2 regions of the Peribacillus sp. YIM B13481 genome follow, and region 2 is predicted to be linked to the other one. Evidence: predicted binding sites of a transcription regulator. Region 2 holds the regulator's gene; the other holds the start of a gene.
What was found. Region 2 encodes Rex, which represses fermentation and respiration genes when NADH is low (regulators of the CRP and FNR family bind a similar motif). Its sites were predicted from a motif close to TTGTGAAATATTTCACAA; they were not measured.

Region 1 (5,771 bases), on a different contig from region 2:
TAAAGGCGGTATCGGAAAACAGGCTGAGGCCAGATTTATTTTACAGATTAAACGTATTGAGCTACGAGCTGCCTCCGCTAAAGGAACGGACTGATGACATACCCCTTCTTACAGAACATTTCATTTCCATTTTTAACAGTAAATTAGGACTGTCCATTAAGGGCATCGATGAGAAGGCAAAGGTTTTTTTTCAGGAATATCATTGGCCTGGAAACGTAAGGGAGCTAAAACATACGATTGAATTCATGATGAACCATACCGAGAAAGATGTTTTGAACATGGAAGATCTGCCCCAGTTTTTAAAAAAGCGTTCCCCTTCCTCATCAGAAAAAATAATTCCCCTTCGTGAGGCCATGATTGAAATGGAAACAAAATTGATTACCGAGGCCCTTCTTCAAACGAACGGAAATGTTTTTCAGGCATCGAGGCTATTGCAGATTCCAAGGCAGACCTTACAATATAAAATAAAAAAACATATTTGAATCTGAAACAACCGGATGCAGCCAGCTGTCCGGTTTTTTTTTTAGGTGCCTTCGAATTTTGGTGTCATTTTGGCACACTTCTTGCATTTAATACTACTATCATAACTCAGGAGGTATAACCATGTTATTTGACTTATATAAGCCAGATCGCAATTGGAAAGATATAGAGCTCTGGAAAGATGTAACCGATGAACAATGGAACAACTGGCTGTGGCAGCTTACGAATACGATCCGAACTGTTGATGATTTGAAAAAAGTGATAAACCTGACTCCGGATGAAGAGGAAGGTGTGAGGATTTCCATAAAAACCATCCCATTGAATATCACCCCATATTATGCTTCGTTAATGAATAAAGATGACCCAAGGTGTCCAATTAGAATGCAATCGGTTCCCATCTCGGAAGAAATGCATAAAACCAAATATGACATGGAAGACCCCCTTCATGAGGATGAGGACTCCCCTGTACCGGGACTGACCCATAGATATCCGGATCGTGTCCTTTTTTTGGTGACGAATCAGTGCTCCATGTACTGCCGTTATTGTACGAGAAGACGCTTTTCAGGCCAAATTGGAATGGGCGTGCCCAAAAAACAATTGGACGCTGCAATCGGTTATATACGTGACACACCGGCAGTTCGGGATGTCCTTATTTCCGGCGGTGACGGATTATTGATCAATGATACGATCCTTGAATATATCCTCAAAAATTTAAGGGAAATTCCTCATGTGGAAATAATCAGGATAGGTACACGGGCTCCGGTTGTTTTTCCTCAAAGAATCACTGAAAATTTATGTACCATTTTAAAAAAGTATCATCCGGTTTGGCTGAATACTCATTTCAATACCTCGATCGAAATTACCGAAGAGTCAAAGAAAGCATGTGAGATGCTTGCCGATGCAGGGGTACCTGTGGGTAATCAGGCCGTTATTTTAGCGGGGATAAATGACAGTGTCGCTATCATGAAAAAGCTGATGCATGACCTTGTCAAGATTCGGGTTCGACCTTACTATATTTATCAGTGCGATCTATCGGAAGGCATCGGTCATTTCAGGGCTCCCATATCAAAAGGGATTGAAATCATCGAGGGACTACGTGGCCATACATCCGGGTATGCCGTTCCAACCTTTGTTGTCGATGCACCAGGGGGTGGCGGGAAAATCACATTACAACCGAATTATATCCTTTCACAATCACCGACAAAAACAGTGCTTCGTAATTTTGAAGGAGTGATTACAACATATCCCGAACCTGAGCATTACACACCAGGGCTTGCAGATGATTATTTCAAAGGGATATACCCTGAAATGGAAGAAAAACGGTCAGATATAGGAATTGCTGGTTTGATGAACGACAAGCAATTTAATTTGGTCCCTGAAGGACTGAAGCGAATGAATCGACGGGAAAATTATGGGACCAACCCAGAGCATGCTTCATTGAAAAACCAGCGTGAAAAGAGAGATCTGTTAAAAGAAAAGAAATTCCAGGCACAGCAAAAAAAGAGCACTCCAAAGGGAGATGAATAGCATGGAGACGTGTCCATGGTGTGAGAAAGGGAAGCTTGCATCGGTAAAGGGGACGGTGTATTGGGAACTGCCGGATGGTTCGAGGGCTGTTGAAATTGATGAAACGCCATCGTTCCATTGTGATAATTGCCATGCGCTATTTCAGAGTGATGAAACGACTAAAGAGATTGAAGACCAGCTGTTTTTAATTGATAAGAAACAGTTAGGGAAACAGACTACGTATGACGGGTTATTGAAGATGAAGCGGGTGTTAAAGCGGAATTATTTTGACTTTGGGGAATAACAAAATAATTAGAAGTTGCCTCATCTACTTTTTTTGGTGAGGTTTTTCTGTGCGCCCGGCGGTGCGGTCTATAGGGTGCACATCTCGAACGGTGAAGGCATTAGTAGCGGTGGCTTTCCGTGGTGACGCGGAATTCTGAAGTGAATTGAGATGGATTATTTAGAAGCCCCTTTTGGAGAGGTCTTTTGAAATTTCTTCAATAAAACAACTAATTTTTATTTTCAAAATACGAAGAGCAGAAATAATAATGAAAGGCTAATTAACAAAATTAAGATCCATGCGGCTGTCGTAATGTTCTTGTAAATATTACCAGGTAACAGCAACGCAGTGATAATAGTCACCGCCATCTGCGAGGTTCAAAAGGAGTGTTGTTACCCTAAATAAATGAAACGGTCATCGTTGAAAAACCAGCCAAGATAATAGTTGCGTTATTTATCCAGTGCCGTTACAAAAGGACTTTCCTTTTATTAAACGCCCCATGTGCAGCCATATAAACTGCAAGTCGGAGTGAAATGATATAAATCACCACTAGTACTATTAACATAATGATAACCGCTTGGGGAGCATCTTCCTTCATTTTAAGTCTCATGGCCATAAGTCCAATTACTTCTATTCCTCCATAATCGTAAAAGTCATAGATTAAGAATGACCAAAAACCTTTCCAACCTTTCGGGAAATAGTTCATTGACTAAAATTAGGCAACCCAGCATGTTTTACATCCCCGTGAATCCATCCGACACGGCAGCCGCTGCAAGAATAATAAAAATAACAATAGCCGCCGTTTTGATAACGGTCAGTAAATAAAACCCTCATTGCCGATTAAAACGACAATAATCGTGAGAATGGCGTATCCAGCTGCAAAGAGCCAAAGAGGAACATTTGGAAACCAAAATCTTGATAAGGTCGAAAGAGCCGTTAATTGGCCACCCAAAATGAGGATGTTTGAACTCCAATAGTTCCAGCCGCGCTAAATTTGACCCAACGCCCATAAGCTTTGTTTGCATAGTAGCAGAAAGATCCAACTTGAGGATCTTCAGCCGTCATTTTAGCTAATAAGCTGTATACAATATAGGTTCCAATAGCTGCGAAAAAAATCCAGTACAAATAGTGCAGCCAACCCCTATTAAGGACAATTGCACCTTTTTAAATTTTCTTCTTCACTACCCTTATTATGACCACTAGGAAAAAAAATCCATGCAGTAACTCCTCACATATTCAAATTCCTTTTCAAAGCAAGTAGGTATTTAGATTACCTGTTTCTCTGAACATTCTCTAATTGAATTCATACATATTCATCCCACCTAAAAATGTAATTGTGAGAAATTACCATTCTTAATACACATTTTTTGGGATAACTTCATTTTTTGTGGATAACTTAAAAATGAAATCTTAAATCTTAAATGAAAGGATACATATATGAAAACAAAATGGGTTTTATTTGCTATTCTTTCTTCCATAGTCAATCTGCTTTCTGGCTGTGAATCATTAGCGGTCTTAGATCCTAAAGGACCTCAAGCCCAAACGCAAGCCAATGTGATTTGGCTATCAATTGCGATCATGACGGTTATTGTTATTGTTGTTTGTGCTATTTTAGTCTTTGTGTTAGCGAAATACCGTGACTCTAAACTACCTAAAGATTATGAACCACCCTACATTGAAGGGAATCATGTTGTTGAATCGATTATTGTGGGGGTGCCAATTTTAATCGTCATTTTCTTCTCCGTTGTTTCTGTAATTTCCAACAATAAAGTGGAAGCCACTCCGGAAGGGTACAAAGGTCAAGATCCATTAGTTATTTACGCTTCGTCATCTGACTGGAAGTGGCATTTTAGTTATCCAGAAAACGATATCGAGACAATAAACTACTTGTATATTCCAACAAATCGACCACTTGAATTTAAACTTTATTCATTCGGACCTATCACGAGTTTCTGGATTCCACAACTTGGCGGTCAAAAATATGCCATGTCTAACATGGTGACCACATTACACTTAGCAGCGGACGAATCAGGGGAAATGATGGGACGAAATGCAAACTTTAGTGGGAAAGGCTTCGCAGAAAATACGTTCCACGTCGAAGCGATATCTCAAGATAAGTTTGATGAATGGGTAAAGGAAGTTAAAGAAACTGCGAATCCTATTACTGAAGTAAGATTCAATGAATTATTAAAACCGGGTCATGAGGGACAGTTAACGTTTACTGGAACACATTTAGGCTTCTCACCAGCTCCAGAAGGTGAAAATGCTGGACATCATCATGGCTCAAGTGACTCTAACGCGAATTCAAAAGGTGAACATATGGAGCATGATCATAAGTCAAGTAATAGTGAAGAAAAATCAGCACACAATCATGAATAATTTCTTAGTCTATCTCAAGAAAAATATTTTCAGAAAGGAAACACAATAGTATGGGTTTTTTCTCTAGATTTCTTATACCTAATCCTAGTCCCGTTCTTTACTCATCAATGGTGGCCATTGGTGTTACTGTTCTCTTGATCATTGTTGGTTTAACCCACTTTAAAAAATGGTTTTATTTATGGAGTGGCTGGCTAACAACAGTCGATCATAAAAGAATAGGTATTATGTATCTAATATCTGCTTTGTTGATGCTATTTCGTGGTGGGGTAGATGCTGTGATGATGCGTGCGCAACTTGCCGTACCGGATAACAAATTATTAGATTCACAGCACTATAATGAAATTTTTTCAACACACGGGGTTGTGATGATTCTCTTTATGGCGATGCCGTACATTATGGCCTTAATGAATTTCGTAGTGCCATTACAAATTGGAGCCCGAGATGTAGCATTCCCACGTTTAAATGCCATAAGTTTCTGGTTATTTTTTATGGGTGCGATGCTATTCAACATCTCTTTTGTAATTGGTGGTTCGCCTGATGCAGGGTGGACATCTTATTTCCCGCTTGCAGGTAATGAATTTAGCCCGCATGTTGGAACGAATTATTATATGATTGGTATTCAGATAGCCGGAATAGGTACATTAATGACGGGGATTAACTTTTTGACGACTATTCTTAAAATGAGAGCACCCGGTATGACATTAATGAAAATGCCAATGTTTACATGGTCTGCTTTAGTCACAAGCATTATTATCATTTTCGCATTCCCTGTATTAACAGTGGCGCTGATCATGGGAACAATGGATCGACTATTCGCAACCAAGTTTTTCACAATGACTGATGGCGGTATGGATATGCTTTGGGCTAACCTGTTCTGGGTTTGGGGACATCCTGAAGTATATATCTTAATCTTGCCTGCATTTGGTCTATTTAGTGAGATTATCCCAACCTTTTCACGGCGTAACCTATATGGCTATCGATCAATGGTTGCTTCAATGGTATTTATCTCTATATATTCATTCTTCGTTTGGACGCACCATTTCTTTACAATGGGGCAAGCAGCATATGTTAATAGTATTTTCTCGATTACAACGATGGTCATTGCTATTCCGACTGGAATCAA
Region 2 (5,771 bases):
ATTCGATTGTTGCAGATTTAAGATCAAGTCCGATTTCTTCAGTGATTACTTCGCCGCCTGTAAGAGCTGCGATGTCTTCAAGCATTGCTTTACGACGGTCACCGAATCCAGGAGCTTTAACCGCAACTGCATTGAATGTTCCACGAAGTTTGTTCACAACAAGAGTTGCAAGCGCTTCGCCTTCTACATCTTCAGCAATCAATAATAGTGGTTTCCCTTGTTGAACAACTTGCTCAAGTACAGGAAGGATTTCTTGGATATTCGTTACTTTTTTATCTGTGATCAAGATGTATGGATTCTCTAAGACAGCTTCCATTTTATCTGAATCTGTAACCATATAAGGAGAAGCATATCCACGGTCGAACTGCATACCTTCTACAACGTCCAATTCAGTTGTGAAACCTTTAGACTCTTCGATTGTGATGACGCCGTCGTTACCAACACGTTCCATAGCTTCAGCAATCAGTTGGCCCACTTCTTCATCAGCTGAAGAGATAGCAGCAACTTGTGCAATCGATTCTTTGTTTTCAACAGGTTGAGAAATAGCTTTTAATTCTGCAATTGCAGTATTAACCGCTTTTTCGATTCCTTTACGGATACCCATTGGGTTTGCACCAGCTGTTACGTTTTTAAGACCTTCACGAATCATCGCTTGCGCTAGAACCGTTGCAGTAGTTGTACCGTCACCAGCTACGTCGTTTGTTTTGCTCGCTACTTCAGCAACCAATTTCGCACCCATGTTTTCGAATGCATCTTCCAATTCAATTTCTTTAGCGATCGTCACACCGTCATTTGTGATAAGCGGTGAACCGAATTTTTTCTCAAGAACCACGTTACGACCTTTTGGTCCAAGCGTTACTTTAACTGCATCTGCAAGTGCGTCCACACCACGAAGCATGGAGCGGCGAGCTTCTTCACTAAATTTAATTTCTTTAGCCATTTATAAGTACCTCCCTAAAATTTTAAGAAAATTTTCGTTCAGTTAAGTATGATGTATAATTAGCCGATAACAGCTAGAATGTCGCTTTCACGTAAAATTAAGTATTCAGTATCTTCGTATTTAACTTCAGTACCTGCATATTTTGAGAAGATAATTAGATCGCCTTGGGCAACCTCTAAAGCAACACGTTCGCCATTTTCAAGGACACGGCCAGTACCAACAGCTACTACCTTACCTTCTTGTGGCTTTTCTTTTGCAGTATCAGGAAGAACAATACCGCTTGCAGTCTTTTCTTCAGATTGAACTAGTTCAATAATAACGCGATCACCTAATGGTTTTAACAAGTGAAACAACCTCCTCATATTCTCTTGATAATTTGTTTCATGATTATTAGCACTCTTCACCATCGAGTGCTAACACATTTATAATATTAAATAAACCGAGCCTTTTTTGCAAGTATCTTATCGAAAATTTTTTATTAATTTCTGATAAATTTCGGGTATACTACTTTAGCATAATGATTCTTTTAACAAAGGTGCTAAAATGTTTTGTTAGGGGTATCTTTAAGTGGTGTTCTGTCTCATTATTTGATACCATTTTGGAGTATGCGTTTATAGATTGTCCCCATATCAGGAACGTTCTAAGCGGAATGGGTGACTAAATAAAAGGAGTTTTCATTTTTGAAAAAAGAATATTGGTTCGTCGTCATCACCTACATTTCCATGCAATTATCCAGTATTGTTGGGGTACCTCTTTTCATGCTGATCGGGTCTTCAACTGGAATGACTGCTGATGAACTCCAGGTGAGGTCTGCAGCATACTGGATCGTATTCAGCTTTTTCGTTGCTCTATCCTTGATCCTGTTTTTAATGAGAAAAGATATGAAGGAAAAAATGGACAGAAGCACTCCAGCTTCCATTCCCACGTCCATATTATGGGCAGTTGCCGGAGTGTTCCTCGCTCTTTTTGCGCAAAGCATTGCTGGATACATTGAACAGATGCTTGGGGTGGAGCCTGAATCTGAAAATACACAGCAGCTCATTTCACTCATTTACCAAGTTCCCATAGTCATTTTCGTCACTTCAGTTATTGGACCTATATTGGAAGAAATCATTTTTCGGAAAATCATTTTCGGATCACTTCATAAACGCTTTAACTTCTTTATTTCTGCTTTACTCAGTTCAGTTATTTTTGGCTTGGCGCATGGTGAATTGGAACATCTTCTTTTATATTCGGCAATGGGTTTTACCTTTGCTTTTCTTTATGCGAAAACGGGCCGCATCCTCGTTTCCATGAGCGCACATATTGCGATGAATACGCTTGTTATCATCTTTCAAGTTGTAAATCGGGATGATATTGAGAAGATGCTAGATACTGCACAGGCCTTCATCGGAGGTTTATTATGAAACGTCAATCACCATTATTCATGGGTATCATCTATGCAGGCTTAGGAGCTCTTTTTACCGCTATCGCGATTCAAACCGTCAGTTCTTCCGGATGGGGAATCTTTGCCTACATACTTGTACTAATTGCGACTTTAGACTTTGGATCGGGATTACGCATGATCATGCTTCACTTTAAGATTAAAGCCGCCCAAAAAAATAAGAAAAAATAAAAAAACGCTGCGAAGATGCAGCGTTTTTTTCATTCCTCCAATGCAGCTTCTTCCACTACAGGATAATGTTTCAGAAAGTAGATGAGTGACTGAAGCTCCACGGCCAGGTCAATGTGGTGAACCCTTATGGATGGGGGTACCGTCAGCCGTGCAGGTGTGAAATTCAATATTCCTTTTATATCAGCTTTGACTAGACGATCGGTTATCGTCTGTGCTACCTGAGCAGGCACTGTCAAAATAGCCGCAGTAATATTATTTTCCTGCAATAGTGTATCGATTTGATCCATATGATAGATTGGCACATCAGCTATTTGCTTGCCGACCTTATCTTCAGAAACTTCAAATGCCATTTCAATCTTCGTATTATTATTTTTAATGAAATTGTAATTTAAAAAAGCAGTCCCTAAATTCCCCACTCCGATTAAAGCGACTTTTGTCAGTTCATCTTGATCTAGTGTTTTTCTAAAGAAGGATAATAAATAATTGACATTGTAGCCGTAGCCTTTTTTTCCAAGCGCTCCAAAGTAGGAAAAATCACGGCGAATAGTCGCAGAATCCACCTTTACAGCTTCGCTTAGCTCTGCCGAGGAAACTCTTTGTTTGCCTGAGGAATGTAAGTTCTTTAAAAATCGATAATACAATGGCAACCTTTTGGCTGTTGCCTGCGGTATCTTTGGGTCATGGTTCATCATTCTTCCCCGCCTTCACACATGCTTTTCAACTTAATCTCTATCTGTTTGAATTACTTGTCTTTTATAATCGTTACTAGACACTCCGCCTGTTTTCTCCACTAAGAATGTAGGCCCGATTACCATTCCCTTATCAAGGGCCTTACACATGTCATAAATAGTCAAGGCAGTCACGGATGCAGCTGTTAACGCTTCCATTTCCACACCTGTACTCCCTTTTGTCTTAGCTTCCGTTTCAATCCTAAGCCTATATCCTTCATCTTCTTTTTCCCATTCAAAGGCTATATTGACCCCTTGCAGAGCAATAGGGTGGCACATTGGAATTATATTGGATGTATTTTTGCTGGCCATGATTCCTGCAACCTGTGCAACGGCCAATACATCACCTTTTTTCATTTTCTGGTTCGTGACCAACTCATATATTTCATCGTTCAATAAAATGCTCGATTGAGCTATTGCCGTCCGGGATGTTTCAGGCTTAGCAGTCACATCAACCATCTTAGCCCGGCCTTGTTCATTAAAATGCGTTAAGTCTCCCATTTAAGTAACCCCTCCTAAATCATACACTATTATTCCACTTTATGTAATAGCTTGTTTTTGCTTGGAACCAAGCTGTTGCCGATAATAACTATAATACGTTACACTAACAATAATCAATTGAGGTGAAATCTATGATTTTATTACAAATCAATCAACTATCGAAATATTATGGAGCTGAACTTATTTTATCAAATATGAAGCTCGAAGTTCAAAATAAGGATAGAATTGCACTTGTCGGCCGAAATGGCGCTGGAAAATCTACTCTGCTAAAAATCATAGCCGGGCAGCTTTCCCATGATGGCGGTGAAATAATCAAACCAAAAGGTGTCACCATCGGATATATGGCACAGGACACGGGACTGGAATCAGAACTGACCATTTGGGATGAAATGCTGACTGTATTCAATGACCTTTTAGAACAAGAAAAAGAACTGCGTCGCCTTGAGGCTGATATGGCCAGACCTGACATCTTTGAAAATGAAGCAATTTACCAAAAAGTATTAAATGAATATGACACTTTGATGGTAGCTTTCAAAGAGAAGGGCGGTTATCAATATGAAGCGGATATTCGTTCAGTATTGCATGGACTTCAGTTTGCTGATTTTGACTATTCTACCCCAATTTCCACTTTAAGCGGTGGGCAAAAAACAAGACTTGCTTTAGGGAAGCTGCTTTTAAGGAAACCGGATATATTGATTCTGGATGAGCCAACGAACCATTTGGATATCGAAACCCTTTCTTGGCTTGAACAATATTTACAAGGCTACCAAGGAGCTGTTCTTATTGTTTCCCATGACCGCTATTTTCTTGATAAAGTTGTAAACCAGGTATATGAAATTTCCCGGAATAACATGAAAAAGTACTATGGCAATTATAGTTCTTACCTAGAGGGAAAAGCGGAAGATTATGAGCGGGACATGAAGCTTTTCGAGAAACAACAAGGGGAAATCGAAAAGCTTCGCGACTTTGTCCAACGCAATATCACAAGGGCTTCCACCACGAAAAGAGCACAAAGTAGACGCAAACAGCTCGAAAAGATGGATGTATTGGACAAGCCGCAAGGTGATGAAAAATCCGCTAATTTCTCTTTCCAGATTGAACGGCAAAGCGGAAATGAAGTGCTACACCTTCAGGATTTGGCTATCGGTTACGAAGGAGAAACGGTATCAAAAAATATAAATTCCCGGATGACAAAAGGAGAGAGCATAGCTCTTGTTGGCCCAAATGGCGTTGGAAAATCAACGTTATTGAAAACGATCATCTCTAAGCTGCCTGCACTTTCTGGGAATTTCCGTTTTGGAACGAACGTCGAAGTCAGCTACTACGATCAGGAACAGGCTAACCTTATTTCCAATAAACGCGTACTCAATGAATTATGGGATGATTATCCCCTTAAACCGGAAAAGGACATACGAACCGTACTCGGTAATTTTCTTTTTAGTGGGGACGATGTTTTGAAAACCGTTTCCACACTAAGCGGCGGCGAAAAGGCCAGGCTAGCTCTAGCCAAAATGATGATGGAAAAAGGGAATTTTTTAATTCTTGATGAGCCAACAAACCATTTAGACCTCGACAGTAAATTGGTGCTTGAAAATGCATTGATCGATTATCCGGGAACCATTCTTTTCGTTTCACATGACCGCTATTTCATAAATCGGATAGCAACGAAAGTGATCGAGCTTTCCAAAGACGGAAACGAAGAATTCCTCGGTGATTATGATTACTACGTAGAGAAGAAACAGGAGCAAGCTGAAATCAAAGAACTTGAACAGGAAAATCACGCAAAAACCTTAGATGTAGCCGCAGAAAAAACAAATTATAAAATTGATAAGGAAGCAAAAAAAGCTGAACGCCAGCGAAAAAGGCGCATTGAGGAAATCGAGGCGGCCATGGAGCTTCTTGAAACCGAAATAAACGAATACAACGAACACCTTTGTGACCCAAATGTTTTCCAGGACCATGAGAAAGTAATGGAAGTCCAAACAAA

Region 1: qoxA (cytochrome aa3 quinol oxidase subunit II) is a predicted target of Rex. The motif match lies at 3,655-3,672, and genes of this name have one in related genera.

Annotation. Positions count from the first base shown of each region.
Region 1 covers NZ_JBHZPE010000004.1:39,425-45,195, reverse strand. The annotation lists gene ACFX4X_RS04390 (sigma-54 interaction domain-containing protein) at 1-482, shown strand, start outside; gene kamA (lysine 2,3-aminomutase) at 604-2,007, shown strand; gene ACFX4X_RS04380 (YokU family protein) at 2,009-2,290, shown strand; partial or broken gene ACFX4X_RS04375 (amino acid permease) at 2,507-3,482, opposite strand; gene qoxA (cytochrome aa3 quinol oxidase subunit II) at 3,707-4,648, shown strand; gene qoxB (cytochrome aa3 quinol oxidase subunit I) at 4,699-5,771, shown strand, end outside.
Region 2 covers NZ_JBHZPE010000054.1:17,964-23,734, forward strand. The annotation lists gene groL (chaperonin GroEL) at 1-940, opposite strand, end outside; gene groES (co-chaperone GroES) at 1,000-1,284, opposite strand; gene ACFX4X_RS21625 (CPBP family intramembrane glutamic endopeptidase) at 1,621-2,346, shown strand; gene ACFX4X_RS21630 (YdiK family protein) at 2,343-2,555, shown strand; gene ACFX4X_RS21635 (redox-sensing transcriptional repressor Rex) at 2,585-3,247, opposite strand; gene moaC (cyclic pyranopterin monophosphate synthase MoaC) at 3,278-3,784, opposite strand; gene ACFX4X_RS21645 (ABC-F family ATP-binding cassette domain-containing protein) at 3,916-5,771, shown strand, end outside.